2 regions of the Undibacterium sp. TC9W genome follow, and region 2 is predicted to be linked to the other one. Evidence: riboswitches for the same ligand, from Rfam matches in the RefSeq annotation. Region 2 holds a riboswitch; the other holds the start of a gene.
The links. A riboswitch is a leader RNA that binds a small molecule or an ion and turns the genes downstream of it on or off. The one in region 2 is predicted to bind cyclic di-GMP.
Positions count from the first base shown of each region.

Region 1: linked by a shared signal. The riboswitch ahead of ACO0LN_RS20475 (response regulator) and the one ahead of ACO0LN_RS03240 (putative Ig domain-containing protein) in region 2 are both predicted to bind cyclic di-GMP.

Region 1 covers NZ_JBMPPJ010000015.1:114,412-130,938, reverse strand. The annotation lists gene ACO0LN_RS20515 (enoyl-CoA hydratase/isomerase family protein) at 1-431, shown strand, start outside; gene ACO0LN_RS20510 (DUF1569 domain-containing protein) at 493-1,029, shown strand; gene bioA (adenosylmethionine--8-amino-7-oxononanoate transaminase) at 1,073-2,410, shown strand; gene bioF (8-amino-7-oxononanoate synthase) at 2,407-3,672, shown strand; gene bioD (dethiobiotin synthase) at 3,672-4,367, shown strand; gene bioB (biotin synthase BioB) at 4,380-5,408, shown strand; gene ACO0LN_RS20485 (acetyl/propionyl/methylcrotonyl-CoA carboxylase subunit alpha) at 5,539-7,539, shown strand; gene ACO0LN_RS20480 (pyridoxine 5'-phosphate synthase) at 7,734-8,462, shown strand; cyclic di-GMP riboswitch class I at 8,664-8,748, shown strand; gene ACO0LN_RS20475 (response regulator) at 8,787-9,695, shown strand; gene ACO0LN_RS20470 (response regulator) at 9,771-10,136, shown strand; gene ACO0LN_RS20465 (chemotaxis protein CheW) at 10,178-10,723, shown strand; gene ACO0LN_RS20460 (methyl-accepting chemotaxis protein) at 10,825-12,630, shown strand; gene ACO0LN_RS20455 (hybrid sensor histidine kinase/response regulator) at 12,701-16,527, shown strand, end outside.
Region 2 covers NZ_JBMPPJ010000002.1:201,591-218,117, forward strand. The annotation lists gene coaD (pantetheine-phosphate adenylyltransferase) at 1-1,064, shown strand, start outside; gene ACO0LN_RS03205 (ABC transporter substrate-binding protein) at 1,351-2,403, shown strand; gene ACO0LN_RS03210 (GGDEF domain-containing protein) at 2,400-3,668, shown strand; gene argP (HTH-type transcriptional regulator ArgP) at 3,649-4,560, opposite strand; gene ACO0LN_RS03220 (LysE/ArgO family amino acid transporter) at 4,820-5,425, shown strand; gene ACO0LN_RS03225 (hypothetical protein) at 5,481-5,861, shown strand; gene ACO0LN_RS03230 (TolC family protein) at 6,063-7,472, shown strand; gene ACO0LN_RS03235 (multicopper oxidase family protein) at 7,498-8,919, shown strand; gene ACO0LN_RS03240 (putative Ig domain-containing protein) at 9,037-11,910, opposite strand; cyclic di-GMP riboswitch class I at 11,987-12,073, opposite strand; gene ACO0LN_RS03245 (hypothetical protein) at 12,336-13,004, shown strand; gene ACO0LN_RS03250 (hypothetical protein) at 13,193-13,687, shown strand; gene gluQRS (tRNA glutamyl-Q(34) synthetase GluQRS) at 13,773-14,675, opposite strand; gene ACO0LN_RS03260 (LysR family transcriptional regulator) at 14,685-15,602, opposite strand; gene ACO0LN_RS03265 (pirin family protein) at 15,722-16,423, shown strand; gene ACO0LN_RS03270 (flavodoxin family protein) at 16,523-16,527, shown strand, end outside.

The sequences.
Region 1 (16,527 bases), on a different contig from region 2:
CTGCCTGCGATATTGCGGTTAGTGTAGATACGGCTAATTTTTGCCTCAGTGAAGTCAAGCTGGGCCTGATACCGGCGACGATTTCGCCGTATGTTATCAAGGCCATGGGTGAAAGCGCGGCGCGCCGTTATTTCATCACTGCCGAGCGTTTTACTGCGGCAGAGGCGCATCGCACGGGTTTTGCTCATGAAGTGGTGACGGCCGAGGCACTGGATGCCAAAGTGGCCGAGATTGTCAAAGCGCTGGTTAGCAACAGCCCGAATGCAGTGAAGCAGGCCAAGCGTCTGGTACAGGATGTCGCCAGCCGTGAAGTGACACCAGCGCTGATAGCAGCAACGGTAGAAGGTATAGCGCAGATACGCGCATCGGATGAAGGCCGTGAAGGTGTACGTTCTTTCCTGGAAAAACGTAAGCCAAACTGGTTAAGTTGAATCTGGCTTGAAGATCAAGCGGATCGCAAGAATAGAATAGAGTGGAAAGGAGCTGGTAAAGATGACAAAGCGTAGACTGGTATTGACTGGACTGGGCGTATCTTTGCTGGCCGCAGCGGGCGCGGTGACCTATCGCAAATCGACAGTAATCTTCACTTCAATACCAGAGATGCAGGCAAAACTTGCCAGTCTGAAATTGAATAAACTCGCCAACCTATCCGGTTGGCCGCCTTATAAAGTCTTTGTGCATCTGGCGCAGAGCATAGAGTATTCGATGACGGGTTATCCCGAAATGAAACCGGCAGCCTTTCAGAAAACGGCAGGTAGTGCAGCCTTTTATGCTTTTTCAGTCGCCGGTGCAATGACGCATAACCTGACTGAGCCCATACCAGGTGCGCCAGCAATTGCCGAGAGCGGCGATGTCAATGCTGGTATCGATATGCTGATTGCGGCATTGCAAAAATTTGAAAACCATGCGGGTGAGATCAAGCCGCATTTTGCTTATGGCAGTTTGAGCAAGGCAGAATTTGCCCAGGCTCATGTCATGCATATAGAGAATCATTTGAAGCTCATTCAAACTACGCAGTCCGTGGCTTGAACGTGGTATGAAATGTGAGCTTCAATCGTAAAATTTGTCTGGAATGAATTTGAATCAAGAAAATGACTGGGTAGCACGCAGCCTGCAACATGTATGGCACCCGTGTACCCAGATGCAGCATCATGAAACCGTGCCGCTGATACCCGTCAGCCATGGCCGCGGTGCATGGCTGTTTGATATGGAAGGCAAGCGTTATCTTGACGCAATCAGCTCCTGGTGGGTCAACCTGTTTGGCCATGCAAATCCACGTATCAATGCAGAATTGAAGGACCAGCTTGATAAGCTCGAGCATGCGATGCTGGCCGGCTTTACCCATGCGCCTGTGGTCGAATTATCAGAAAAACTGGCGGCGCTGACTAATCATGCACTCGGCCATTGCTTCTATGCGTCGGATGGTGCGTCAGCAGTCGAGATCGCCCTGAAGATGAGTTTTCATGCCTGGCGCAATGGTGGCCAGACTGAAAAACAAGAGTTTATTTGCATACAGGGCAGCTACCATGGTGAAACCGTGGGGGCGCTGGCAGTGACCGATGTCAGCCTGTTCCGTGAAGCCTATGGCCCCATGTTGCAGCGTGCGCATGTCGTTGCGTCACCGGATGCGCGTCTGGCTGAAGCGGGTGAAACTGCTGCCGATGTGGCCTTGCGTGCAGCCGCTGCACTGGAAGCAAAATTGCAGGAGCGCGCAGGCAAGATTGCTGCCGTCATCATAGAACCACTGGTGCAATGTGCCACTGGTATGGCCATGCATGATGCTGTGTATCTGAAGTGCTTGCGCGAATTATGCGACCAGTATCAGGTGCATCTGATTGCTGATGAAATCGCCGTAGGTTGTGGCCGCACCGGTACTTTCTTTGCCTGTGAATCAGCGAATATCTGGCCAGACTTTTTATGCCTGTCTAAAGGTATCAGTGGCGGTTATTTACCGCTGTCACTGGTGATGACGACAGATGCTGTCTATCAGGCATTTTATGATGCCGATGTAAGACGTGGCTTCTTGCATTCGCATTCTTATACAGGTAATCCGCTGGCATGTCGTGCAGCACTGGCGACATTGGCGATATTTGAAGATGACAAGGTTTTGCAAAAGAACCGCGTCAAGGCAGAATTCTTAAGCACGGCTTTTGCCGATTTGAAAAATGATGCGCGCGTGCGCCACTTCCGCCAGCAAGGCATGATCCTCGCGTTTGATGCGGTGGTCGATGATGCAGAACGCGCAGCAACATTTTCACGCCGCTTTTTTGCTGCGGCTCTGAAGCAGGAATTATTAATGCGGCCTATAGGTCGCACAGTCTATATGATGCCGCCCTACATCCTTGAGCAGGATGAAATGAGCTTGCTGGCACATAAAACCAGACTGGTATTTGAAGAGGTAATGGCATGACAGATGCTAGTAAAAACAATCCCGGCATAAGAATAGCCACGCAACGCAAATCCCTGATACAGGGTTTGCAGCAAGAGCTGGCTGTGCTGGATCAAAAACATTTATTGCGCCAGAGGCGCACTGTAGAAACGCCATCAGCACCAAACATGAAAGTCGATGGCCGTGACTTGCTGGCATTTTGCAGCAATGATTACCTCGGCCTGGCAGCACATCCCAAACTGGCAGAAGCCATGCAGGAAGGTGCTGCGCTGTACGGTGTAGGTAGTGGTGCATCACACCTCATCAGCGGCCATAGCCGCGCGCACGCTGTGCTGGAAGAACGACTGGCCGAGTTTGTCTCACCGCATATTGATAACGCCCGCGCCCTGTATTTCTGCACGGGCTATATGGCCAATCTGGCGGTCATCACGGCGCTGGCCATCAATAAAGACACAACCGTATTTTCTGAAGCCCTGAACCATGCTTCCCTCATCGATGGTGCGCGTCTCTCGCGTGCTACGGTGCAGGTATTCCCGCACCGCGATTACTCGGCGCTGGAACGCATACTGCAACAATGCAAGACCAAGCACAGGGTCGTTGTCACCGACAGTGTCTTCAGCATGGATGGCAATATCGCAGAACTGGGGGCTCTGCTGGCAATTTGCGAGCGCTATGATGCCTGGCTCATCGTCGATGATGCCCATGGCTTTGGTGTACTGGGCCAGCATGGACGTGGCGTGCTGGAGCACCTGAATATCAAGTCACCGAATCTGGTTTACATGGGTACGCTGGGCAAGGCTGCCGGTGTCGGTGGGGCCTTTGTTGCGGCTGATGCTACCGTGATTGAATGGCTGGTACAACGCGCTCGTGCTTATATCTATACGACTGCCGCAGCACCAGCACTGGCGCATGCACTGCTGACCAGCATCGATATTATTGCAGGTGAAGAAGGCCAGCAAAGACGTGCACATCTGCAAAAACTGATAGGCCTGTTTAGCGATGGCCTGCATCTGCAAGTCTGGCAAGGCATGCCATCGGACACTGCGATACAACCCGTACTCATTGGTGACAATGCCGCCATGCTGAGGGTGGCTGGCAACCTCATGGACCAGGGACTGTGGGTAGGGGCGATACGCCCGCCTACCGTGCCAGTTGGTACAGCTCGCTTGCGAGTGACCTTGTCTGCCGCGCATACAGAAATCCAGGTACTGCAACTGGTACAGGCGATTAACCGCCTCGACCAGATGAGTTATGTGGCCCAGTGTTTTGCCGAGGTGGCCTGATGCAAAAACGGCAGCATGACTTTTTCGTGACCGGTACTGATACAGAGATCGGCAAGACGCTGGTCAGTGCTGCGATGTTGCATGCAATGCAGGCACAAGGTTTACAGGCAGTGGGTATGAAACCGATAGCCGCCGGTGCAGAAATGCGTGATGGCATCCTGCATAATGAAGATGTCGATATTCTGATCGCCGCTTCCAGTGTCAAGGCAGAGCTGGCTCTAGTATGCCCTTACCTGATGCAGACACCGGCAGCGCCGCATATCGTGGCGGAACTGGAGCAAGTGGAGATAGCACTGCCGCATATCATCGACAGCTATCAGCAGTTGCGTGCACTGGCAGATGGAGTGGTAGTCGAAGGCGTAGGCGGTTTTTGTGTACCCCTGAATGCGCAAGTAACTACCGCAGACATGGCGCAAGCCCTGGATTTGCCCGTGATACTGGTAGTCGGCATGCGCCTGGGTTGCATCAATCATGCGTTGCTGACTGTTGAAGCCATCGCCGCTCGCGGTTTGAGGCTGGCAGGCTGGGTTGCCAATACCGTTGATACCAGCATGCTGTACCCCCAAGAAAATATTGCCGCCCTGCGTGAGCGCATAGCAGCACCCATGCTGGGGCATATTCCCCGTTTGAATGTTCCTGATCACGAGAAGGCAAAAGCCGCCGCCTCGTATCTGGATTTGAGTCAATTGAAGTAAAAGGAAACAAAGATGCAAGCTACTGATACGACTTTGCAAGCCATGCAATTCCAGCCACCGGTCAAGAAGATAGAAGCCGAGACCTGGCCCGTGGATGAAGTACTGGCCCTGTTTGATTTGCCCTTCAATGACTTGATGTTCCGGGCGCAAACTGCACATCGCGCCAACTTCCCTGATGGTGATGTAGAGCTGGCGACACTCTTGTCCATCAAGACCGGCGGCTGCGAAGAAGATTGCGGCTATTGCCCGCAAGCGGCACGTTATGACACCGGTGTCGAAGCCAAGAAAATGCTGGATGTGCGTGAGGTACTGGACGCTGCCAAGGCCGCCCGTGAAAATGGTGCAACCCGTTTTTGCATGGGTGCCGCCTGGCGCTCACCCAAAGACCGCGACATGGAAAAAGTCGAAACGATGGTGCGTGAAGTCAAAGCCATGGGCCTGGAAACCTGCGCGACGCTGGGTATGCTGAAAGAAGAGCAGGCACAGCGTTTGAAAGATGCAGGTCTGGATTATTACAACCATAATCTCGACACCGCCCCCGAGTTTTACAGCAACGTCATTTCCACCCGTGATTATCAGGACAGGCTTGATACCCTGGGTCATGTACGCAGTGCCGGCTTGAAAGTCTGTTGTGGCGGCATTGTCGGTATGGGTGAATCACGCCGCCAACGGGCTGGTCTGATCGCACAACTGGCAAATCTGAATCCCTATCCTGAATCGGTACCGGTTAATCATCTGGTGCAGGTGGAAGGCACACCTTTGCACGGACTTGATCCGCTCGATCCATTGGAATTTGTGCGCACTATAGCCGTCGCCCGCATCACCATGCCGAAGGCGCGTGTACGTTTGTCTGCCGGCCGTCGCCAGATGGGTGAGGCAGTGCAGGCAATGTGTTTCCTGGCTGGTGCGAATTCGATTTTCTACGGCGATAAATTGCTGACTACAGCTAATCCAGAAGCGCAGGATGACCGTGTCTTGTTGGACAAGCTTGGCCTGAAAACACGTGGCAAGGTAGAAGCGAAGGCTGGTAGTTGTTCTTGAAAAAGACCCTACTTCTTCAGCACAGAGGCCACAGAGAAAAGATGGAGACAAAGAGGAAGGCGAAGCCTTTTTCTGGTTAAGAAAATCGTAGTCAATTATCGTAGATACATCCACCCAAAAGGTTAGAGACATGTTTACCAAAATCCTTATCGCCAACCGTGGCGAAATTGCTTGCCGTGTTGCTGCTACCGCACGCCGCATGGGCATCAAGACTGTCGCTGTGTATTCCGAAGCCGATGCCAATGCCAAGCATGTCGCAGTTTGTGATGAGGCAGTGTTGATAGGCCCTGCTGCTGCCAAGGAAAGTTATCTGCGTGCCGACAAGATCATAGAAGTCGCATTGGCGACGGGTGCGCAGGCAATACATCCGGGCTATGGCTTTCTGTCAGAAAACAGTGAGTTCGCTGAAGCCTGTGCCAAAAATGGCATTGCCTTCATAGGCCCGCCAGCCTCGGCGATAGAAGCCATGGGCAGCAAGTCTGCGGCAAAATCCCTGATGGAAAAAGCCAATGTGCCGCTGGTACCTGGCTACCATGGCGATAACCAGGATGCAGATTTTTTGCATACCGAGGCTGACCGCATCGGTTACCCGGTCTTGCTCAAAGCCAGTGCTGGTGGCGGTGGCAAGGGCATGCGCGTTATTGAAAAATCTGCTGACTTCAAAGACGCGCTGGCATCCTGCAAACGCGAAGCCATCAACTCTTTTGGCGACGATAAAGTGCTGGCAGAAAAATACCTGCAAAGGCCACGTCATATAGAAATACAGGTGTTTGCTGATACCCATGGCAATTGCGTCTACCTGTTCGAACGCGATTGTTCGGTACAGCGCCGTCATCAAAAAGTACTCGAAGAAGCACCTGCACCCGGCATGACGGCAGAACGCCGCGCTGCCATGGGCGATGCTGCCGTGGCTGCGGCAAAAGCAGTGGGTTATGTCGGCGCTGGCACGGTGGAATTCATCGCCAACCAGGATGGTTCTTTCTATTTCATGGAAATGAATACCCGCTTGCAAGTAGAACATCCGGTGACAGAAATGATCACCGGTACTGACCTGGTGGAGTGGCAATTGCGTGTTGCTGCCGGTGAGAAACTGCCGCTGCAACAAAATGAATTACAGATACATGGTCATGCGATTGAAGCGCGCGTGTATGCAGAAAATCCTGAGAAAGGTTTCTTGCCATCAATAGGTACTTTGCGTCATGCACGCACCCCTGTTGCTGTGAATTTTGAACTAGGTGGCGCGACAGATCCGGCGGCTTTCCGTATCGATAGCGGCGTGCGTGAAGGCGATACGATTTCACCTTTCTATGACCCCATGATCGCCAAGATGATAGTCTGGGGCAAGGACAGGAAAGAAGCACTGGCCCGCATGGCGCAGGCGCTGGCGCAATACCAGATCGTCGGTTTGAACAGCAATATCGCCTTCCTGTCGCGCCTGGTGACCAGCAAGGCCTTTTCTGGCGCAGACCTGGATACTGGTCTGATAGAACGTAATCAGGCTGAACTATTCCCGGCACCAGTAGCAGCGAACCTGACGACGCTGGCGCTGGCGGTTGTGTCCCTGTTGAACTCAGAAAAATCCACAAACGGTAGCAGCGACCCATGGCAATCCAGCCATGGCTGGCGCATGAACAGCCTCATGCAACGTAGCCTGCAGTTCACGGAAGAAGAGCAGACGCATGACGTACAAGTGACTTACCTGGCAGATGGCTGGCAAGTACAGGCAGGCGAATCGAAAGTGCAAGTCAGACTGGCATTGGCACATGAAAATGATATCGTCATCAAGATTGCAGACCAGACCGTGGCTGCCACGGTAGTACGCGATGGTGAGCATTTCCATGTCTTCAGCCAGGGCAAGCATACTGACCTGCATTACATTGATGCACTGGCGCATGCTGGTGAAGCCGAGGCTGAAACTGGCCGTTTGACAGCACCCATGCCAGGCAAGATTGTTGCCGTGCTCGTCAACAAGGCGCAGGAAGTGAAGAAGGGTGATGCGTTGTTGATCATGGAAGCGATGAAGATGGAGCACACGATTTCTGCCCCGCATGATGGTGTCATTGATGAAGTCTTGTATGCGATTGGTGATCAGGTGACTGAGGGCGCGCAGTTGCTGGCTTTTCAGCAGTAAGCTTGCCTGGAGTTTGTACCGTAAAGCCAGCACTGTTGTGCTGGTTTTTTTATAGATTAGCAAAAAAACAGATGCACCAGTAAATCACCCCGCTGTGTTACTTGTACAAACTTGCGAGCAAGTTCATGATGAATACCTGAACAGAAAATTGTTCCAGCAATTTTTCATTACCTTGCCCAGACTTTGGAATCACCATGACCGCACTCTCCATCAACATCAACAAAATCGCCTTGCTGCGCAATTCACGTGGCCGTAATTATCCTGATGTGCAAGCCTTTGCTGCGCGTTGCCTGGACCTTGGTGCGCGGGGCATTACCCTGCATCCGCGTCAGGATCAAAGGCATGCGCGTTATTCTGATGTCGAAACTCTCGGCGTGCTGTGCCAGACGCGTGGTGTGGAATTGAATGTCGAAGGTTATCCGGCGCCAGACTTTCTGGAAGTCGTGAAGCGCAACAAGCCTGCGCAATGCACGCTGGTGCCGGATGCGCCAGATCAGCTGACTTCTGACCATGGTTGGGATTTGCGCAAGGATGCAGATTTTTTACGCCCCGTTCTGGCTGAACTGAAGGCGCTGGGCATACGCAGCAGTTTGTTTATTGATTACGACAGCCAGGATATGCACCTGGCGAAAGAACTCGGCGCTGACCGGGTTGAGTTATATACCGAGCCGTATGCTGAGCATTATGGAACAGCAAAAGGTGAAGAGATTTTCCAGGGCTTTGTGGCTGCTGCCAAGTGTGCCCAGGATGCTGGTCTGGGAGTGAACGCAGGGCATGATCTCAACCTGGATAACCTGGCCAAATTCCTGACCATACCCGGCTTACTCGAAGTCTCCATAGGCCATGCCGTCATCGTAGAATGCCTGGAGCAGGGTATTGCTGAAGTGCTCACAAAATATGCAAAAATTTGCCAGCAAGGCTAAATTTTATATTTTTTGCATGAAAAAATAAAAAGCAAAAAAATGTTAACTTTTTCCTTGTAGCCTTCAAATTCTTGAACTACATTGGGGTAACGGTGCTTCGCATGAAGCACTGTGGCTGATGTTCCTCTCTATCCACAAGAGATAATCAATAGAGAGAATATCAGTGTTGTTGTTGTTGTTGTTGTTGTTGTTGTTGTTGTTGTTGTTTAAAGGCAAACCACCCGAAAGCGTGGGACGCAAAACTAGAGGGCCCTCGCTAAACACGGCAGGGTAGCCAGGTACCGTATTCCGCATTGGCGGTTTTTCGTTAAGAGGCATGTGCTCATGAATAGCATTTCTACGGCGCTTCCCGGCGCTTCTAAAAAAATTCTGATTAGTGTATTCGGTTTGTCTGAGTATGAATTGCGTCTGGTGCGCAGCGTGCTTAGCTTGACCATGGCGAGCGGACGCAGGCATTCCTATGTCTTGTGCGATGCCAGTCAGTCTGCTGACCCTGACATCGTCATACTCGACCCGGATAATAGCCAGGCCAGAGCAGCTTTACAGGAGCTTATAGCAACACGCAATATTCCCGAACCTGCAACGGTATTCATTTCCAATGCAGGCAAGGCACAGCCAGGCAAATATCATTTACTGCATCCTCTGGTACCAACCAAGATGCTGGCTTTGCTGGATCAGGTAGCAGATGAACTGGAAAAAGTCTTACAAACAGCATTTCCACTCAGTGCAGCAGTTGCTCAGAAGGCAGAAATGGACAAAGCAGCTATTGTGCAGCCCCTGCTGCAAAAAAATCCGTCAAGCTCGGTCTTGCAGGGTGGTCACCGTGCCCTGATCGTGGATGACAGCCCTACTGCCAGAATCAAGATAGACCTGGAATTGCGCTCGATGAAGATCGCTTCTGACTGCGCTGAAACCGGTGAGCAAGCCTTGCAGATGCTGGAAAAGAAAAACTACGACATCATCTTCCTCGACATCGTCATGCCTGGTGCTGATGGCTATGAAATCTGCAAGATCATACGCCGCCATCCACAAACCAAGCGCACGCCCGTGGTCATGCTGACCAGCAAGTCCTCTCCGTTTGACCGTATCCGCGGCTCGCTGTCTGGATGCAGCAGTTATCTGACCAAGCCTGTAGAACATCTGAAGTTCCGTGCCGTCGTCGAAAAGAGCCTGAGTGCAACGGAGACAGCGCCTGACATGGAAAAGAATCATGGCCTGGCGATGGGGACCTGAAACCAGATCAGCCCAATATTTTTACCTTTGCTCTGGGGATCAGAGCGTTTCACTTACACATTTCGGGAGTACATCATGGGTATGAAAAAAGCACTCGTTGTTGACGATTCCACGACTGAACTGGCCAACATCAAAAGCATATTGACTGATGCCGGTTATGTGGTGGTCACTGCATCCAGCGGCAAGGACACGCTGGAAAAAGCCAAGGCCGAAAAACCCTCGATTATTTTCCTCGACATCGTCATGCCAGAAATGGATGGCTATGAAGCCTGTCGTAGCCTGACGCAAGATCCGGCAACCAAAGACATCCCTATTATTTTTGTCAGCAGCAAATCGCAAAAAGCCGACAAAATCTGGGGGCAGTTGCAAGGTGCCAAAGGCTATGTCGCCAAGCCCTATACAGCTGACCAGATCATTGATCAACTCAAAATCGCTGCCTGATTTTAAATTTTGTAACGCATCACCCATCTGCGGGGGCGGTCATGAGCTTAGTCACTTCCAGCAATGCCGGACAGTCCAAAGAATGGCTGCCACCCAGTGTTGCCCTTGAGCGCTTCACTCCACCTGGCGACTTGCTGTGGAGTGATGTGGCACCACTAGTCGAAAGAAAGCGTTATGGCTACCGCGTAGGCTCTTTGAATTTGCTGATCAGAGCCGAGGTAGGGAGTGAAGTGATAAGGCCACAGGCGCTTGCTCCCTTGCCAGGTGCCGCAGCCTTCTTGCTTGGCCTGATCAATCTGCGCGGCAACCTGGTACCCATTTTTGACCTGGGCCTGGTACTCAGTGGCCGCAGGTCAGAAGTCATCGCCTCGAAATTGTTTTTGATACTGGACAAGGCAGAAAATGCCGTTGGCATGCTGATAGACAGTTATCCGCAACCACTGACCGAATTGCGCACCATCACCCAGATGCCGCAATTGCCCGCCACGCTGGAAGCCCATGTACCAGCGGCTTTTGTCAAGGATGACAAAGTCTGGCTGGACTTCAATCATGAAAGTTTTTTTGAAAAACTCAGCCGCAGTGTATAGAGCACAGAACTACAGAGCATAGAACTAAAAACTGGAATCGGCTGATCCCCAGCTATTGATTTGACCAAGCAGTCTTCGATGTTTTTCTTGTGGAGAGCAAAATGAAATTACGTACTCCGAATATTGGTATCCGGCTCAGTCTGGGATTTACAGCGGTGTTGCTGCTGTTGGCGGTAACGGCCTGGCTGGCGATGTCCAACCTGAAGAGCATCAATGACGGTACTCACCGCATTGTGGATGGTAGCTACCCTAAAGTTGTGCTGGCCTACAAGATGCTTGGTAATGTTAATGCCAATGCGCGCTCCATGCGCAATATGCTGCTCCTGAACGACCAATCGGCAGTAGAAAAAGAACAGCAACTGATTTTGTCACGCAGGCAAAACCAGGATGAAAACATCGCCGGGTTTGAAAAACTGATTGCCAGTGAAGAAGAAAAAGGTATCTTCGAGACCGCTACCGAGGCACGTAATAAATACGGTGCTTCACAAAGGGAATTCCTGCGTCTGGCGACTGAAGGTAAAAAGACGGAAGCCACAACCTGGCTGCTGGGTAATTTGCAAGCCGATCAGGAAAAATGGTTTTCTTCGATGGATAATCTAATCGACTACCAAACAAAATTGGTGAATAAGGATGGTGCCGCAGCCGATAGCACTTACCTGAATGCGAAAAACATCCTGGCTCTGGTGGCAGCCTTATCCATCTTGCTGGCAGCAGGTGTTGCTTACTGGATGACGCGTAGTATCACCAAACCTGTTTCACATCTGATTGGCGTTATGCAGAAATTGACGCAGGGTGATGCCAGCGTTAGGGCACGCAGCACACAACCGGACGAAATCGGCAAACTCTCACGCCAGTTCGACAGGATGGTGGATGAGCGTGAAGCCAGCCGCAAATCCATCGAAGATGAAAATGAAAAACTCAATGAATCCGTACTGGTTCTGTTGCAGGCCGTGGCGCAACTCGCGAGCAGGGATTTGACCGTCAAAGTGCCGGTATCTGCCGACGTGACTGGTGCAGTATCCGATGCCTTGAACATGCTGACCAGTGAAACTGCAAAAGTGCTGCGTGATGTAAGTAATATTTCTGCCGACGTGACCGAGGCCACGCTGAAAGTGAAAGCCCAGTCCGATAACGTGATGGCCGCAGCAGCGGAAGAAAGGCTGGAAGTGGAACACACTACCGTTTCATTATCGACCGCTTCTGAAGAAATGCGCAATATTGCCGATCTGGCCCAAACCTGTAACCGCGCTGCTGATAATGCGATACGCTCAACCCAACTGGCGATGGATACGGTGAACAGCACGGTGGGCGGTATTAACAGTACCCGCGACATCATACGTGAAACAGAAAAACGGATTAAACGTCTCGGTGAACGTTCACAAGAAATTTCCGGCGTGGTCGGCCTGATTAATGCGATTGCAGAACGTACCCACATCCTGGCTTTGAATGCGAGTATGCATGCGGCATCTGCCGGTGAAGCTGGTCGCGGTTTTGCGGTGGTTGCGGATGAGGTGCAAAGGCTGGCAGAAAATGCGCGGCAAGCGACGCTGCAAATTTCTGGCCTGGTCAATAACATACAGCTGGAAACCTCAGATACGGTCAACACCATGAACTCGGCAATTGCCCAGGTGGTAGAAGGTAGCCGTCTGGCAGAACAGGCCGGTCTGCAAATGCAGGCTACGCAAAATGCGACCACTGAGCTGGTGGAATCAGTACAGCAGATTGCCATCAAATCCCATGGTCAGGCTAAGGCCAGCCAGGAATTGCTGGACAGAGCGATACAGATCAAGAAAACCAATCAGGAAACCAGCTTGCAACTCGATGAACAATCTGCGCAAACCACCAATCTGGTGGAATACGCAAGAATGTTGTTATCTACCGTACGCGTCTTCAAACTGGCAGCCTGATACCACCACTCAAACCTGCGCAAGGCATTGCGCAGGTTTCTTTCTTTCCAACTTACCCGTCTGAGGCAGTATGGAACAGCTAGAAAACCAGGCTACAGATTTCAGCCATGTCGTCCTCGGTGCCCTTGATGAGGTATTCAACGCGCTGGAAACAGATGCCACTCACTCAACGGATGTCGCGGTAGTCACCCGTGCGCTGGCTTGTTATATCGAGCAATTGCGCCGCATACGCGCGGCAGCCTGTGCTGCTGACATGCCCGGCCTGCACTGGGTATGTGCGCTGATAGAACGTAACCTCATCAGCCTGTATAACCAGAACCGCCGCCTTACGGATGAAGAATATCACCTGCTCAGCGAATGGCCAGATTTGCTGGCCAGCCATGCCCTGAATCATGGCGACAAGAATATAGAAACCCTGATAGATCATCTTTCGACAGCCAGCTGGCCTATTCCTTTGAGCGTTGGTGATTCCTGTGAGCTCAGGCAATTGCTGAATAGCGATCCGCTGACACCAGTAGCTGAAGTGGAAGAGCCTCCCCCTTTGTTCCTGGTGCCTGCACCAGCCACGGCAGAGATCGTCTTATTGACTCAAGCAGATGTACACAAAGCACAAGCTGCACAAGCTGGAACTGCAGAAATCACTGAGCCAGAAACATCCCCGGTATACGTAAATACAGTAGATACAGCAGATACACCAACTTCAGCATTACATGAAGCGCTGGATGCGCTCATCATGAGCCTGGCAGCGGATGAACACTTTGCCCAGGGTGGTGACAATGATGCGGCAACCTTGCAAGCTTATGCGGCGCAGTTGCTGGGTTTTTCAAGTTGTGCAAGTCAGTTGAACCTGCACGTAGTGGCAGATGCCTGCCAGGCTTTTGCTGACGTTGTCATCATGAGATCCGCAGATGCAGATGCCGTCAACGAAACCGAACTGGGCTTGCTGCAGCGCTTCCCGCTGATGCTCATGGATGCTATTGCTGATGCAGAAAACCCAGAAATCGCAGCCAGTCTGCTCGATGTTGTTTATGACCCGGCATGGAACAGGCAAGAAGCAGTAAGCGGTGCCACCTACACTGAGTTGCAACAGGGTGACAACAGTGCTGATGAAGGCATAGCTGAGCATACAGAGGCGGGAGCAGAAGAGACTATAGAAGGAAGTGAGTATGCGGGTATAGATGTGGGTGACGTGCAGACCAGTGCTGCCGCACAAGAAATCAGCAGCGATATGCTGACCCTGTTTGCCAGGGAATTCAGCTTGATGAGCGATATGCTGGCGGAAGACCTGGCGGCAGTGATCGCTGCTGGTGACGATGAAGAACAGCGCGGCCTGGCACTACAAAACTATGTCGAAGCCTTGTTGCGCATTGCCTCTACTTCAGAATCCATAGGCCTGACTGCGCTGCATCAATTTTTGTCCTTGCTTGCTGGTCTGGTGGCCGCACAGACCCAGGCGCTGGATGCGCAGCAATCCAGCCTGCTGGCAACACTGCCAGCCAGTTTGAATAACTACCTGCTGGCACCGAAAGAAGAAATCGCCGCACTGGAATTATTATCACTGTTGATGGACCCTTGCTGGTCGCAGGCCGCAGTCATGGTTGGCAATGAATCGCTGTTCGCCGAACTCATCAATATCAAGCTGATAGAAGACGATCACGATACTGGGGCTACTGCGATTGCCATCACTGAAAGCGATGTCTCCATACAACTGCCAGATGATCTGAATACAGAATTATTCGATGGTCTCTTGCAGGAACTTCCTGTGCAGGTAGGTAATTTTACCAGCGCCATAGAAAAATTTTCAAATGGTGCCGGTAATATGCAGGACATAGAGCAAGCCAAGCGTGCCGCGCATACTTTGAAGGGCGCTGCCAACACCGTGGGTATAGCGGGCATTGCCAACCTCACCCATCATCTGGAAGATTTGTTGATTGCCCTCACTGATAAACAAAGCCTGCCTGACAATGCACTGGCAGAATTGCTGACCGAGGCCGGTGATTGTCTCGAAGCAATGGGTGAGGCCGTGGTCGATGGCGGTGCAGCACCGGCACAGTCGCAACAGCTGCTGCAGCAGATTTGCGATTATGTCAGCTATATGCACAGTGGTGAATTTGTTGCACGCAACGAAGCTGTTGCAGTCACTGCGCCCGTTGCAAATACCCCGCTCCCGCAGTCTTCCGGCGCTGTACTGGACCTGGTCGAATCTGGTTCTCATGCGACTGAACCGATGTTGCGTGTACCCGCTAAAGTGGTGGATGAACTGCTGCGCCTCGCAGGTGAAAATGTTATCTCGAATGCGCAAATCCAGGAGCAATTGAAACAGACGCAAAAGCAATCGAAAGCCATACAAAAACACGATGTCCTGTTCCAGAAATTGATTGCTGACCTCGAAACCCTGGTCGATGTGCGCGGCATGAGCAGCCCGCAGAAAAAAGCCAGCATCAGCACTACTGATGGTGACTTTGATCCACTGGAATTTGAACGTTACAGCGAGCTGCATACCATCACCGCACAACTGGTGGAGGCCCGCACCGATGCTTTCGAAATGTCCAGCCATATCGACGAACAATTGCATGGCCTGGCTGAGCTGCTGGAAGTACAGCGCCGCCTGCAAATGGAAAACCAGCATGCTGTCATACGCACGCGGCTGGTACCAGTCACGACTATCGTTTCGCGCCTGCAACGCAGTGTGCGCCAGACTTGTCGCTTGCTTGATAAACAGGTCAACCTGAATATCCTGGGGGCGAATACCAATATCGACAGCAATATGCTCAATGACCTGACAGACCCGCTGATGCATATCCTGCGCAATGCGGTTGATCATGGCATAGAGACACTTGCCAGCAGGCTGGCTGCGAATAAACCGGCAGATGGCCTGATAGAACTGAGCTTTGCCCGCGAAGGTAATTCCATTGTCGTCCGTTGCAAGGATGATGGTGCCGGTCTGGATTATGCGGCGATACGCCGTACCGCCTTGAAGCGCAAGATGATCAGTGCCGAGCGTATCTTGTCCGAAGAAGAACTGGCCAGGCTGATTTTGGTGCCAGGTTTTTCTACCCGCGACAGCAGCACCCAGACTTCTGGCCGTGGCATAGGCATGGACATGGTGCATGCACGCATACTGGAAATGAAAGGATCGTTGAATTTGCGCTCAGTCGCTGGTCAGGGCCTGGTGGTGGAATTGCGTCTGCCAGCCAGTCTCTTGTCCGAACATACCCTGATGGCGCGCGTGGCTGGTCATATGATGGCGATTTCCAGCCGTCGTATTATTGATATCCATTACATCACTGATGCACAAATTGATACGCTGGCTGACCAGCCTGTCTATCGTGTTGGCGACGCAGTGCATAAACTGCTGAAGCTTGATAGCTTGCTGGGCATGCAAGACCATCGCAAGGAAGCGCGCAGCTATGGCTATCCGGTCTTGCTGGTCAGCACCGATACCGGCGCAACCTGCGCAATACAAGTGCAGGAACTGGTCGATGGCCGCGAAGTCGTGGTCAAGAAATTTGGCCGCTATGTACCAAGAATCCAGGGCACCATAGGTGCAGTCATTCTGGGTGATGGCAGTGTTGCACCCGTTATCGATCTGCCTGAGTTGTTGCGTGCATCGACCCAGCAATACATCAATATCGATGATGCCCATGCTGGTTTGCCGTCGCAGGCAGAATCACAAGCAACACATGTGCGCACCGCGCTTGTGGTCGATGATTCATTGTCAGCACGCCGAGCTACTGCGCAAATCATGCGCGATGCAGGTTATGAAGTGCGTACTGCCATTGATGGCCTGGATGCGGTTGCCATACTCGATGAAGTGCTGCCCGACGTGATCTTGGTCGATATGGAAATGCCACGCATGAATGGCCTGGAGCTGACCAGTCATGTACGCGCCCGCAA
Region 2 (16,527 bases):
CTTTGGCAGATGAAGTGGTGGTTTTTATTTCTGAAAACCCGGTCAAGAAGCCGCAGTTTGATGCGATCGAACGCAAGGATATTATCGAGCGTAGCGTCGCTGAATGCGGCTGGCACAATGTCAGTGTGGTTATCGTCAAAGGCGATTACACGGCCCGCGCCGCCAAGCGCCACGGTATTGAGTATCTGGTACGCGGCATACGCAATACCTCAGACTTTGATTATGAAAACCTGATACAGCAAACCAATGTCGATGTGCTTGATGGTGCCAAGACTATTTTTGTAATGCCACCGCGTGATCTTGGCTCGGTCAGTTCCAGTTTCGTGCGGGCCCTGCAGGGACCAGTGGGCTGGCACTGGACGGTAAAAAAATTCATGCCCATGCCCGCTTATATCGCCTGGATCAAAAGCTGGCTGCGTACAGACTGGCAAAAACTTTGGGAGGGGGCTGGTGTTGAAACCAGCAAACTGGACCACTGGTTTGATTATCTGACTGGTGATGAGGCCTATGGCGCAGCACGCCGGACTTATCATAATCTGGATCACCTGGTGCATGGCCTGAGTGAGATATCGGCTTGGGCGAGTAATACGGGCGCCAGCAAGACTGATGTAGCAATATTGAAAAAAGCTTTCTGGTTCCATGACGCAGTCTATGGCGGCTCTGTTGGCAAGCATGCTGGTCTGTCTAATGAAGAGCAAAGTGCCAGGTTGTGGCTGGATGCCAGCTTGGGATCAGAGCATGCGCAGGAGGTGGCTGACCTGATACGGGTGACAGATCACTTCCAGAGTGCAGGCCTGAGCCACCCCTTGAAAGATGCCATGCTCGGTGTTGATCTGGCGATACTGGGGCAGGCGGCGGACACTTATGATGCCTACGCGTCAACTGTAAGGCTTGAATACAGTGACGTCGATGATGCCACTTACCAGGCGGGCAGGGCGCGTGTATTAAGCCATTTTGAGGCACAGGCAGTAGCTGGCAACTTGTTTTCTGATATTTGGTTTGCTGAGCTCTACACCAGCCAGGCGCTGGTGAATATCAGGCGTGAAAAAGCCTTGTTGAAATAGCCCTTTTCTCAGGGCCACATTCGTATTCCTGGCACATCCGCTCATTCACATAAATGTGATTTTTTGTGAATGAGCAACTTTTTGCTCAAGAAAACCGCGAAAATAGAAGCTGAGTAAAAAACTGTCGGTTCACCATCACCTAGGCGAACTCAAGACAGGCACTGATCCCGTCATCATTTGCAGTTCTTACATGACAGGATACGCGGAGGCAGGAATGTGGATTTATCGTTTGGTTGTTTGCTTGTGCGCCTGCATGGCCTTGTTCATGCCTTGTGTGGTTATGGCTATGACCGTCACCTTTCTCAATCCGGGTAAATCCGATGAAATCTACTGGGTCACCGCCAGCAACGGTATGTCGGCTGCCGCCCGCAGCCTGGGCATCCATCTCGAAGTCATTTATTCTGAACGCGATCATTTAAAGACGCTGGAATACGCTAGGCAAATTGCTGCCCGCCCGGCTGGCAAGCGGCCTGACTATGTGATCTTGTCGAATGATTATGCTGTCGGTGCCGAAGCCCTGCGCATACTGGATGCCGCAAACATCAAGACTTTTTTTGCCTATAGCGGTATCAATGATGCTGGTGACAGGGAAAAAACCGGTATGCCACGTCAGTTTTACAAGGGCTGGTTGGGGGTGCTGGAACCGCAGGCAGAAGATGCGGGTTACCTGACCGCACGCGCGCTGATACAACGTGGCAAGACAGACAAAATGTTCAGTTCTGATGGCAAATTGCACATGCTGGCAATTGCCGGGGACAGATCCACGGCGACATCGTATAAACGCACTGAAGGTATGCGCAAGGCTGTTGTAGAAGCGAATGTGGTACTGGATCAGGTCGTCTATGGCGACTGGAACCGTGCCAAGGCACAGGAGCAGAGTGTCTGGCTGTATCAGCGCTATCCACAGACCAGGCTGATCTGGGCCGGGAATGATTTGATGAGCTTTGGTGCGATGGAAAGCTGGCGCGCCCGCGGTGGCAAACCAGGGCGCGATGCTCATTTCAGTGCCATCAACACCTCGGCTGAAGCTTTTGCCGCATTGGAGTCCGGGAGCCTTACGGCGCTGGCAGGCGGCCATTTCATTACCGGTGCATTTGGCCTGGTGATGCTATATGACTATCACCATGGCAAGGACTTTGCTGATGAAGGCCTGGAGCAAAACAGATCCATGTTCATACTGTTCACACCAGAAGAGGCCAGGCGTTACGAGCAATTGTTTGGCGCGCAGAATTTTGAAAAAGTGGATTTCAGGAAGTTCAGCAAATACCTGAACCCTGCCATCAAAAAATATGATTTCAGTTTCCGGCATTTATTGACACAGTCAGACCAGCGCAAATGAGCAAGCAAGTCCTGCAACCGATCGCCAGTTTGTTGATACGACGTGTCTTCAAATGGGTGATCCTGTGCGTGATCTGTATCAGCAGCCTGCAAGCCTGGCTCAATTACCGCGCCATAGAAGAAAACTTCACGATGACTGTGGATGATGTGGCCCATGCGCATCTGCCTTTATTGTCTGTCGCTATCTGGGATATAGAGCCGCAAACCATACAAAAGCAAATCGATTTGATTTTGAAGAATAAAACGATTTCTTATGTGGCCATCAAGGCCAGCACCGGGCAGCAATTTACAGGTGGTGATGTCAATCGCCTCGGAAATGGCCAGCACATGAAGTTCAACATCCCAGCCCCGGCAGATGCCAGCAAAACAGTGGGTACGGTGGAGTTTGTCGTCGATAAGACTATCTTGCGCAAGGAATTGTTGCGCAGCTTTATTATCGTCATTATCGAAGTCATCATCCTGTCGATTTTTATTTTTATGGCGGTCGTGGCGATATTGCGGCGTGATCTTGAAAGGCCTATGCGACAACTGGCAGATTTTGTCAAAAACCTGCAAGCCAACCAGCTCGCGACCAAGCTGGAATTAAAACGCAAACCGGAGGACGGATATAACGAAATTGACCTGGTCGTCGATGGTTTCCACACCATGCAGGACAGTCTGCAAAAACATATCGCCAACCAGGATGCACTAGTCGCTGAGCGAACCAGCCAGCTCGAAGCAGCGATGAAAACCCTGAAGCAATTATCGATTACCGATGGCCTCACCAGCTGTTATAACCGCCTCTTGTTCAATGAGCGCATGCCTGCAGAAATCCAGAGAGCCGTGCGTTACCAGCGCCATTTGTCGCTGGTGTTTTGCGACATAGATTTCTTCAAGAAAATCAATGATGAGTATGGGCATGCAGTAGGCGACACTGTGCTCATCGCTTTTACCCAATGCCTGGCCGATGAGTTGCGTGCTGATGTCGATTGGATAGTCCGCTACGGCGGCGAAGAGTTCATCATGGTCTTGCCTGAGACCAGTTTGCTGGCCGCACTTGAAGTCGCAGAAAGAATACGCCAGAAAGTCGAACATCAACTGACCATACGTCTGGCCAATGGCACCATGCTACACATCACCGCCAGTTTTGGGGTGGCTCAATTGCAAGCGGCCGACAATATGGAAAGCATGGTGCAGCGTGCTGACGAATGCCTGTACAAAGCCAAGTCCCAGGGGCGCAACCAGGTACAGCCCATGGCTGCACCCGTCATTTATCTGGCCCCCTGACTTGCTGCAGGCTCTCCCGGGCTTGCCTGACCAGGGTATTTGTCAGCCGAGCCAGCCGGGGCGTCTGTACTTTCCAGTGGTGCCAGTACAGGGCTACATCCACAGGATGATGCGGCATAAGCCTGACCAGCTTGTCCTGATCCAGATTTTTCAGCATGACATCAGGAATCACGCCCCAGCCCAGTCCCAGTAAAATCGACTGGTTATACGGCGTTGTTGCCGGTACATAGTGTGTGGGGTAAGTATGTTCCTGCAGTCCAAAATGTTCTAGCAGTATCTGTGCCTGCAATTTGTCCTTGCGATTGAAGGTTAGTACCGGTGCCAGCCTGGCTGCTTCGCGCGTCATCCCTTGCGGGAACCAGCGCTGACAGTATTCTTTGCTGGCAACTGGGTGGTAACGCATGAAGCCCAGCGGCACAGCCTGGCAACCCCGCATGGCATTTTGTTCAGCAGAGAGGCAGCCTAGCACCATACCGCTTTCCAGTAAATCATGCGTGTGATCCTGGTCATCAATCAGCACTTCAAGCAAGATATTTTCAGCGATCAAAAATCCTGCCAGGGCAGGCAATAACCAGCTATCCAGACTATCGGCATTGACGCCCAGGGCAATGCTGATGGCGGCACTTTGCTGACCGGCAAATTCGCTTTGCAAATCCTGTTCAAGTTCTGCCACCCGGCGCAAGTGCTGTACCAGTTTTTGCCCGGCTGCCGTGGCGCGGCAGGGGCGGCTGCGTACCAGCAGGGTATTGCCTAGTTCCATTTCCAGTGCCTTGATGCGCTGGGAAATGGCCGAACTGGTCAGGCTCAGCGCCTTCGCCGCCTGTTCCAGACTGCCATGGTCAATAACACTGAGGAAGGCTTCGCATTGGCGGCTGTCTAGTCTTGTTTGCATGTTTTATCAGACTGTATGGGTGGTTTTGGCTAAAGACATCTCGACACGGAGGCACAGAGAAAGGAACGCCTGCTTGCAAGCAGTCTTCGTTGCGCAGGCGTGCGATATACCGCACGAATTCCCTGCTACACCACAGAGTAGACAAAAGAATTAATTTTCTAATTAAGAAATTTTAATGAAATAGGAAATATTTTAAATATACTTCATATTAACCCTTTTTTTGCCCAAACTCCCTGTATCGACAAATGGGAGACAGATGATGTTGGCTTTTATACTCAAGGGCATGGGCATGAGTGCAGGTTTGATCATGGCTATTGGTTCACAAAATGCCCATGTCTTGCGAATGGGTTTGCGTAAACAGCATGTTGCTTTGACGGTGATGATCTGCATCGCGTGTGAAATGCTGCTGATACTGGCGGGTGTGGCCGGCATAGGTGGCATGATCAATAGCCAGCCAATCTTGCTGATGATAGCCCGTTGGGGCGGGGCCGCGTTTTTGGTCTGGTATGGCGTGCGCTCTCTGCGCGCTGCGGCTAGCCAGCAAAGCCTGGTCCCTGAAGCTGGGGAGTTGAGCCTGACGGCTGGCAAGGCTGCACTGGCAGTGCTGGGAGCGACTTTGCTCAATCCCCACACTTATTTGGATACGGTGGTGTTGCTGGGTGCCATAGGTGGCCAGCAGCCAGGCAATGGCAAATACTGGTTTGCCGTGGGTGCCGTCTTGAATGCGACGATCTGGTTTGCGGCTTTGGGCTTTGGTGCGCGCCTGCTCGCGCCCTGGTTTGCCAAACCCATGGCATGGCGGGTGCTGGATAGTCTGGTCGGTATTGTGATGCTGATGCTGGCGCTCAATTTAATGCTGGGTTGATCTGGCTCTGAGCTGGCCATTTGTTGAAAAGCCCGAATTGTGATAACTTCAGCACATGAAAAAATCCTGGCGTTTATTGATTGCTTGCCTGTTACTGGTACTGGTACTGCTGCCCCTGCAGGGCTTTGCTGTCGCCAGTAAATTGGGCTGCGCCATGGATATGCCTGTTCAGACTGGTAGCTCTGTTGTCAGCGGTAATGAACATTGCCAGCCCGCTGCCAAGGCTAGCGATCATGGTTCAGATTCTGTGAAAGCCAAAGTGGCCGATCACTGCAAGTCTTCTTCCCCTTGTTGCATGGGTATCGCGCTCATGCCTGCTCCTTCAATTTCTGCATTTGTACCTATGCATGCTGATGCCCAGGTACTGCCTGTCCTGTTACCTGCATCTGTGTCTGCTCGCATGCTGGAGCGTCCTCCTAAGGCTGTTCTCGTCTGAATAATTAGTTTGTTCGTAGGTTGGGCTGCGCCTTATCAGCCCAACACTGGGCGTTTGAATAAGATTAACGTTTGTTGAGGCCGAGTGTTGGGCTGTTAAACCGTAGCCCAACCTACAAGCTCAGCCCAACATGCGTGGGTAGCCCAAGTTACGAATACTTCACCCATTTGACGGGAACACACTTCATATCGCGAGGACTTCATGTCGCACATACATTACCGATATCTGTTACCGGCATTGCTGGTGATGACTGGCTGCGCCAGTTTTGATATCGATCAAAGCACGCAAAAACTCAATCAGCAATATCCGGCTTACACCCAGGGCAAACTGGTTCTGGCGAGCAAGCCTGAGCAACAAAAAAACATGCAGGACCAGGCAGCAAGCTTGTTGGCACAGCCTTTGTCGCAAGACGCTGCTGTACAACTGGCCTTGTTGAATAGTCCAGCCTTGCAAGCCATGCTGGCGCAGCATCAGGCTGCAGGCGCAAGCACAGCGCAAAGCGCCCGCATCACCAATCCGCTTTTTACGTTTGAACGCAACCGCCAGTCAGGTGAGCTGGAACTGGGTCGTTTGCTGAGTTTTGGCCTGCTGGACTTGCTGAACCTGCCGCAAAGGCAGACCATGGCACAGCATAGCCTGGCACAGGCGCAGACGCAGTTGAGCCTGGATGTCATAGCCAGCGTTAGCCAGGTGCGTATTGCCTGGGTCAAGGCAGTCGCTGCACAACAGAGCCTGGAATATGCCAGACAAGTTGGTGAAGCGGCCGATGCCAGTGCCATGCTGGCAGAGCGCATGCACAAGGCGGGCAATTTCAATAGCTTGCAAGCAGCGCGCCAACTGGCTTTCAAGGCTGACGCGATGGCACAGCTCAGTTTTGCCCGCCATGCCAGTCTTGCCACCCGCGAAGAGCTGGTGCGCTTGCTGGGTCTGAATGATGAACAGGAAAAAACACTGAAGTTACCTGAGCGCCTGCCGGATTTACCAGCAACACCATTGGCAGCAGAAAGCCTGGGTCCCCAAGCGACAAAAAACCGTCTTGACATACAACTGGCAAAACAGGAACTGGACGCCGCCGCAGCACGCCAGGGTTTGAGCCTGGTCAGCAGCTTTACCGATATCGAACTGGGTATCAGGCGCGATACCAATTTTGATGCAGCGGGACATGGCGAGATCAAACGCGGCTTTGAGGTCAGCCTGAGGTTGCCGCTATTTGACTGGGGCGATGCGCAGAGAACAGCCATGAATGCGAATACCCTGGCCGCCAGTTATCGCCTGCAAGCGACGGTCAATAATGCAGGCTCGCATCTGCGCGTCAGCTACTCAGCCTATCGTAATATGTATGATATCGCCCGCCAATACCGCGACGAGATACTGCCGCTACGCAAACGCATCTCGGCAGAAAACCAGTTGCGCTACAACGGCATGTTCATCAGCGTATTTGAATTGCTGGCCGACAGCCGCGAGCAAATCAATAGTGTGCTGGCTGCCATCAATGCAGAGCAACAATTCTGGTTGGCAGATGCGGCCTTGCAGGCCGAGTTGCTGGGGCGCCCGTCCGCAAGTAATCTGAATCCCGTTAAATCAACTGCCACGGCAGAAGCAGCGCATTGATCACACGATCTGCGAAGGAAATAACATGAGTACAAGAAGAGATTTTTTTAAATTGGCGAGCATTGCTGGTGGTGCACTCGCAGCAAGCACCGTCAGCAAGGTGGCATTGGCAGCCTTGCCAGAAGCAGTCACACAAATTAGCCCGGATACCATGCCACCATTGCAGCCCAAGAACGGCCGCCCATATAATCCGGTAGTGACCCTGAATGGCTGGACGCTACCATGGCGCATGAATAATGGTGTCAAGGAATTCCATCTCGTGGCAGAGCCAGTCGTGCGCGAAATGGCACCCGGTATGAAAGCGCATCTATGGGGTTATAACGGCCAAAGTCCGGGGCCGACGATAGAAGTGGTGGAGGGCGATAAAGTACGCATCTTTGTCACCAACCGTTTGCCCGAACATACGAGCATACACTGGCATGGCCAGCGGCTGCCAAATGGCATGGACGGCGTATCCGGCCTGACCCAGCCGTCAATACAGCCGGGCAAGACCTTTGTCTATGAATTTGTTGCACGTCGCCCAGGTACCTTCATGTACCACCCGCACGCCGATGAAATGACGCAGATGGCGATGGGCATGATGGGCTCATGGGTTACCCATCCCAAAAATAAACATCCGCAGATTGATGAAGTCGACAGGGACTTTATTTTCCTGCTCAGTGCTTATGATATAGAGCCAGGTGCATTCAAACCTAATATCATGACCATGACAGATTTTAATTTGTGGACATGGAATAGTCGCGTCTTCCCCGGCATTGATACCCTGAATGTGCGCAAGAATGACAGGGTCAGGATACGCGTAGGCAATCTTACGATGACCAACCACCCCATCCATATCCATGGTCATGAATTCACCGTGACAGGCACGGATGGCGGCCCGGTACCAAGAACTGCACGCTGGCCAGAGGTAACGACGGATATTGCCGTCGGTCAGATGCGCCAGGTGGAATTTGTCGCCGATGAAGAAGGTGACTGGTCCTTCCACTGCCACAAGAGCCATCACACCATGAATGCCATGGGCCATAATGTGCCGTCGATGATAGGTGTTGATCACAAGGACGTGGCAGACAAGATCAACAAGCTCATTCCTGCTTACATGACTATGGGGGACAAGGGCATGGCCGACATGGGAGCTATGGAAATGCCCTTGCCTGACAATACCCTGCCCATGATGACAGGCGAGGGGCCGTTTGGCGGGCTGGAAATGGGCGGCATGTTCAGCGTAGTCAAGGTGCGCAAAGACCAGAAACCGGGTGATTATAAAGATCCCGGCTGGTTCCGGCACCTCAAGGGGACGGTAGCCTATGAATATGGCGGCCCCGTGGCAGAAGCGCCGCGCCCGCCTGCTCAGCCTGTTGATGTGCATGCTGGCATGAAGCATGGCTCACGTGTCATGCCGGAGCTTGAAGTGCAGGTGCGCAAGCCGCAAGGTCATAGCGGGCATTAAAAAAGAAAATGGCTGCGGGTAATAGAAAGTCCAAAGCCAGAGTACAAAAGGCGGAGCACAATGCTCCGCCTTTTGTATTTGCTTGATCGTCTTAGCCGATTATCTCAACTGATCGTCTCAGTTGATTGTGATAGGTACGCTGGCAGTCGCCTTTCTTCCAAGATTGTCAGTCACAGTAATAAGCATGGTGTAGCTGCCTTTTACAGGGCTTGCCCAGCTGGTTGCAATACTTAGTCCACTCATGGAAAATCCGAGGCCCAGAGGAGCGCCCGTGATCGAGATGGAAATCGAGGTCGCACCGGGCGCATTGATCGTGATGCTGCCCGTTAGCGCCTTGCCTGCAGTGCCTGTCATTGCCGGTGCGTTGATACTCAAGCCAGATGCCACAACGCTGATGCTGATGACCGCCTGACCGCTCAAGCCAGTCTTGCTGTCTTTCGCAAGCACTGTGACAGCATAATTTCCTGCAACAGGACTAGCCCAGTTGATAATGCCAGCACTGCTGATAGTCAGTCCGGCAGGCGCACCAGTCAGTGTATAGGTGACTGGATTCGAGGCTTTGACTGCTACGGTGTAGGACAGTGCAGTACCAACGGTTCCATTGACCGTCGCCGCAGTTACTGCAGGCGCAGGTTGCTGAGCAATCACGACGGTATACACAGCTTTGCCTGTCAATCCTGTCTTGCTGTCCGTTACATTGACAGTGACTGAATACGTGCCAAGAACAGGTGAAGCCCAGCTTACAGTTCCTGTTGACCCTATAGTCATTCCAGCAGGTGCTCCTGTCAGGCTATAAGTCATTGGGTTGCCAGATGTTGCGGTCACATTAAAAGTCAGTGCGGTTGATGCTACTCCATTGATCGTTGCAGCAGTCACGACAGGAGGTGTTGCAGCAGCAATCACAACGGTATAGACAGCCTTGCTGCTCAATCCGGTCTTTGCATCGAGTGCAGTTGCTGTCACTGAGTAGGTTCCTGCAACTGGCGTTGGCCAGGTCGCAGCGCCCGCAGAAGTAGCAGTCATGCCGCTTGGTGCGCCAGTGATGCTGTAGGTTAGCGGATTAGTGGATGTCGCTGTTATATTGAAGGACAGCGCAGTGCCTGCTTTTCCATTGATGGTGGCGGCAGTAATCGCTGGTGGCACAGGGGCAGAAATAACGATTGTATAAGTGCCTTTGCCGCTCAGTCCTGTTTTTGCATCCAGTGCAGTAACGACCACAGTGTATGTACCTGCCACAGGCGTGGCCCAGCTAACAATACCGCTGCTGTTGATGCTCAAGCCTGCCGGGTTGCCGGTCAAGGTATAGGTGAGGGGATTAGCCGCTGTTGCAGATGCGGTAAAACTCAATGCCGTGCCAACTTGCCCGCTGATGCTTGCCGAAGTTACGGTTGGCGCTGTTGCAATGACTGTGCCGCCGAGTGTACTTAACAAGCTGGTGACATTGGGCGTGCCAAGGCCGGTCAGTTGGTCATGCCCGGTTTTGGCAACGCAACTTGCGCAAGTGCCATTGCTGCCTTTCGCAACATCGGCAAAACTGCTGGCATAGCTGCCAGGAGTTGTCGCAATTTTGTTATACAGGACAGCATGCGGTGCACCCAGAACTGGTTTGCCAGCTTGCGCCAAAGTCGCATTGGCGATGGCAATCACCCCGGCCCATTGGGGCGTGGAAAGGCTGGTGCCGCCTGCACTGACCCAGTTTACAACACTGCTTCCTGGCGTCATGACGGCGACGTACTGGCCAGTGTTCGGGTCAGCGTTCATGGAGACGTCAGCGACGGTCCTGCGGGCGGGTGTACCCACACCCGGCACTGTATTGTTCTGATAGCTTGGTGTCGCCGTGTATGCACTAACTCCACCTCCGGTATTGGACCAGGCCACCTCCGCACGTGTTGTACCTGTATAGGTGAGACTGGTGCCACCAACGGCGACAACATTGGGAGAAACTGCAGGCCATTCAACGGCTGGCCCATTATCGCCGGTTGCAGCCAGATAGGTCATTTTGGCGGTGGTGAACGTGCTTTCGACTCCAGCTGTCCAGCTTCCTTCGGATGACCCAAAACTCATGGAGACGATGCCAGGCCCCATTGCGTTGGCCAGTTTGATTCCACCCACCATGTTACTCATGGAGGAATCCGCAGCTTCAATCAAAATGATACGGGCCAATGGCGCTGTGGCATGTGCCCATTGCACGTCGAGCGCAATTTCCGTAGCCCAGCCAGAATCGAATGCTGGCGTTGTACTGGTCATGCTACCTGCACTGGTGCTATAGACGACAGAAAACTCACAAGCGCTGCTTGACGCTGCTGGTAATGGCAGGGCTGTACCTGCAGGAATGCTTTTTACTGTACATGCGGGAAGACCAAACTTTTGATTAAAAGCGTTCAGTTCTGCAACGATATTGGGATCGTGATTTGCATTCACAATATAAATCGTCTGACCTGCACCAAGCTGTGCAGCCTGGCTTGCAGTCAATCCACTGGTACTGGCAGGGAGCGCAGGGAGACTATACGCAGCGCGGATTTGCGCAGGCGTATAGGTAGAAACGACAGAGGTGCCTGCCATAGGTTGTGCGTTCTCACCTGCAGGCGGTGGTGCCAGCTGTGGTCGTGGCAAAGAGCGAATTGCACCGACAGTCAAACCGCGCCCACGCACTGCTTGCAGTTCTCGCGGTATGCTCAGCGCCGCTGCTGGAATGTGGGCCGACCTGCTACTGTCAGTCGCATCAATATCCGTCGGTGGATCAAGCAAAACCGGAGCCAGATGAAAGGTCGGTTGTGTCGCCTGTGCAGCCACATCAGGCGGCAAAACAGGGACAGTTATATCCAGTGTCGTCGTTCCAGTTGCCACTGCCTGAGGTGGTAATGCAATGCTGGACTGACTGACTTGTGGATTGTCGCCGCCGCAAGCGCTGAGGATACTTGCACTGATCAGCAAGCAAGACAAGCCAAGTGGCTTGGGTATGGTGAAGAACAACTTTTTTTCGATGATCACAAATGCACTCCGATATAAGCAGAGGGCGGTGATTCGACGAATAATAGTATCGTGCCAAAAATAAGCAGACACCATCACCGGCAACCCCGCTACCATGGCGCAGATGCGCTTTAGGCCGGTGGCTTTGCGTCCCCATTTTTCAACGGGTTTGCCCTCAAGATTTTGAAATTGAAATTACAGATTCAGGGTACAAATATTTCCGCCCAAATGAAAGCGGAAAAATGTCAAGGATTGTTGAAATCATGCAGCTAAGACAAACTTCGATTTCGCTTTGATAATGGAAAAAGCAAATAGTTGTTTTGCTGGCTTTTGAATAAAACAAAAGTGTTAATTTGTAAAATCATTTCCATTATTAAATCCATCATGGCAGCATCGCTTGCCAGGATTCGTATCCGTTTTTTTGAATTGAACATAACAAATTACACATGAAAAATTCTTCAATAATTTCCCGCACTGTTTTTCTGCTTGGTCTGGCACTCACTTGCCTAAGTTCTCAGGCTGCAAAAATCAGCCTGGACGATTGCGACTTGATTACCGCAAAACCTTTACGCGCCGATTTCAAGGATTGGCTGGTAAAGAACCGCAAACGCGCTGCAGAGGGCAATGTGGAGGCACAAACCTATGTCGCCGCTGAAGCAAATAACCGCCTCGCCTGCCTGGAAGAAAAAATCACTGAAAAGTCGGGCTGGTCAGTGACCATGAGCGGTGGTGATGGCGCAAGTGAAACGACATCCAATCCCGGTATCCCGAACATCAAAAAAAATGCTGATGCCTACGCCGCATTGAAAGATGCTGTCAAATACACCCATCAGGCCGGAGCGAATGATCCTGCTTATCGCAGCATGTCGGCTCAACTGGTACTGCGCTATCAAACGGTATTGCCTGAAGCGCTGGAAACTGCCTACGAAGATGTGGCTGGTGCCCATCAACTGGAATGTGTGCTCAAGCGTCAATTCGGCAAGCGTGATGCGCAATATGCCTGTATGTCAAATAGATCCACCTTGGCGCAATTGATAACAAAAATTCCAGCTGAACGCCGCGCTGTTCTTGATCAAAAAGCACAACAATGGGCTGCAGATTTTCCTGTCAAGTAAGTTGCAAATAGATATTTTTGATGCGTTTTTATTTGCTATGACATGAGGGAATGTTGGTTAGCGTACAGAAGCTTTGCCAGTGCTCAGCCAGAATATTGACGACAGAAGTCAACAGATGTGCCGCTCAAGCGTTATAGGTGTAATCACAGGATATGCTCCTGTGAGCAGTATCAAATAAGGAGTTTGAAATGAAAACCATGACATGCAGAAAGATAATGCTCGCAGGCGCAGCCTGCGCCGCACTATTCATGACAGCTCAGAGTCAGGCGCAGGATGTGGGTGTGTCTATGCAATTCGGGCAACCAGGTTTCTATGGTCGGGTAGATATTGGTAATTTTCCTCAGCCTCAGGTAATTTATACTGAGCCACGCATAGTGCAAAGGGTGAATGTGGTCCAGCAACCCATGTATCTGGTGGTGCCGCCAGGCCATAGAAATAAATGGGAAAAACATTGCTATCGCTACAATGCTTGCAATCGCCCCGTGTATTTTGTGCAGGAAAACTGGTACAACACCCAGGTAGTGCCTCGCTACCGCGATGGGTATTATCGTGACCATGATTACAGACATGATGCATACAGGCGCGACGATTACAGGCGTGACGACTATCGCAAGGATGACAGACGCTATGATGAGCATGAGCGCCATGGTCATGGCCGCGGCAGGGAACATCCAGAGCATTGATTGCGTATTAATTGCTTATGAGTTGCTTGCCAGTCGCTCGTCAATGAGTGGCAGTATCACCAAGGGCTGCAATGCAGCCCTTGTTTTATGGCGATGCCACACGGGCTATTTTTTCTTTCCAGGCATGAATCGCCAGAGGCCAGAAAGCTGGTATATCAGTGACTGATAAAGGTAAATCCAGTCCGAGGAATTGTGCTGCCGGTATCAGCGCTTCATGCAGCACATCATTGTCACCACGGTCAAAAGCCAGTGCCCCGGTTTGCTTGGATAATTTCTCGCCATCGGCATTGGTCACTACTGGCACATGCAGGTAATGCGGCGTGGGCAAGCCCAGCAATTCTTGCAGATAGATTTGCCTTGCAGTGGAATCTATCAGATCAGCACCACGCACCACATGCGTGATGCCTTGCGCGGCATCATCAACCACCACCGCCAACTGGTAGGCCCAGAAGCCGTCAGCGCGTTTCAATACAAAATCCCCCACCTCGGTCGCCAGGTTTTGCTGCTGCGTGCCAGCCAGCCGGTCTTCAAAGCGATAGAGTTGATCTGGCACGCGCAAGCGCCAGGCGCGCGCTGTCTTGCCTGCTGCCAGCCCGTGACGGCAAGTGCCTGGGTAAATCTGGCTGGCTGCGTCACCCAGTCGCAACCGCGAATCAGCAATTTCCTTGCGTGAACAGGCGCAAGGGTAAAGATTATTGCCCAGCTTTTGCAAGGCAGCTTCATACAGAGGCTGGCGCTGGCTTTGCCAGGTAATGTCGCCATCCCATACCATGCCGCTGCGTTGCAGGGAATTGATGATGTGCTGGTCTGCACCTTTGACATTGCGGTCAAAATCCAGGTCTTCCATACGCAGCAGCCATAGTCCATCGTGGGCTTTGGCATCCAGGTAACTGGCCATGGCAGCCACCAGCGAACCCATATGCAAGGGGCCGGTCGGTGAGGGGGCGAAACGTCCTATGTATTTTTGCATCATCTGTTTTGTTGGCATGGATGTTCTTCAATTACCTATCAACATGCGTTGCACGACAGGGTCTTGCAACTTCTGTAAAAACCACAGCAAAGCCTTGCCCTTGTTGGCATTACGCCAGACGAGGCGGTTATCTTCTGGCGGACGGTGAGCGCTGGTCTTCTTTTCTATCAAAGCACCACTGCGCAAATGTGGTAATGCCAGGCGACGTGGCAAATGCCCGCAACCCAGGCCAGCCAGTTGCGCTGCCAGCTTGGCATGCATGGTGGGCACGGTCATGGTGTCCTGGCCGCTTAGCAAGCCAGCCGTCATCGATGGCAGAGTCAGGCCAGTATCACCTATGGCTATCGCCCTGTGGGCCTGCAAAATCGCCGGTGTCAGCGGTTCTGCTGCCTGCGCCAGCGGGTGTTGTGGTGCCACGGCAAACACCCATTCCACGCTGCCCAGCAAGCGGGTCTGGAATTCACCCTGCATGCGTATCGCATCCGGCCCGTAATAGGCAGCGCCTATGGCCAGGTCAGCACGGCCAGATACCATGGTTTCCCAGACGCCGGACAAAATCTCCTGGCTGATACGGATGCGTGTACCGCAGCCCTGTTGTTCAAATTCCTTGATCAAGGGGATCATGTCGTCGAATTGTATGATGCCATCAATGACGATGCGCAGCTCCGCCTCCCACCCGCTGGCGGCACGTTTTACACGGTTCTCCAGCTCTTGTGCAGCATTAAGCAAATGTCTGCCCTGGAGCAATAATTCTTCCCCGGCGATAGTCAGCTTGGCCCTGTGGCCACGCCTGTCATATAGTAATACATCCAGGTCTTCTTCAAGCTTGCGTATGCTGTAGGTAATGGCGGAGGGCACTTTATCCAGGGCCGCTGCAGCCGCCGCAAAGCTGCCTTTACGGTCTATGGCATCAAGGATTTGCAGGGCTTCGAGGGTCAGGTTCACGATTGTTCAAATAATTTGAATGAGTTATATGAAATTCTACCCTTATGTCAAAGAATTTGCATGTATATAGTGTGTACATGACCTGAACACATTCTTCAGGAAATTTGAAAGGGACTTATATGATTACGCTCAGACCATCACAAGAACGCGGCCACGCCGAGCACGGCTGGCTGAAATCACATCACAGTTTTTCTTTTGCAGAATATTACGATCCACAGCACATGGGTTTTGGCCCACTGCGTGTGATTAACGATGACTGGATCGCTCCAGCCATGGGTTTTGGTACGCATCCGCACCAGAACATGGAAATTATTACTTATGTGCTCGAAGGTGCGATTGCGCACAAAGACAGTATGGGTAACGGCAGTACGATACGTCCAGGCAATGTGCAGTATATGAGTGCAGGTACCGGTGTGCGCCATTCGGAATTCAATCCGGCCAATACCGAACACACACGTCTGCTGCAAATCTGGATACAGCCAGACCAGTTGGGTGGTGAGCCGCTCTACGGTGAAAAAGAATTTAGCCGTGAAGAAAAACAGGGGCGCTTGCGTCTGGTGGTTTCTGGCGATGGTGCCGATGGCTCCATCAAAATCCGCCAGAACGCACGTTTGCAAATTGGCTTGTTCGATGCAGAACAAAAGCAGGAAGTAGCACTGGCAAAGGATCGCCTGACCTATGTCCACGTAGCACGTGGTGAATTGCAGGTAAATGGCATGGCCTTGAAAGAGGGCGATGCCGTGATGATGTCAGCCGAAGAAAAACTCGTGCTGGAGCAGGGTAAACAGGCAGAAGTACTGGTATTTGATCTGCCTCATTAAGTACTAAAGACAGGAAAATCGCTGACGTGAACAAGTAAAAACGCGTCAGTGATTTGTCTTTTTCCTTAGCAATCTCAACATATAAATTTGGAGTAAAACATGTC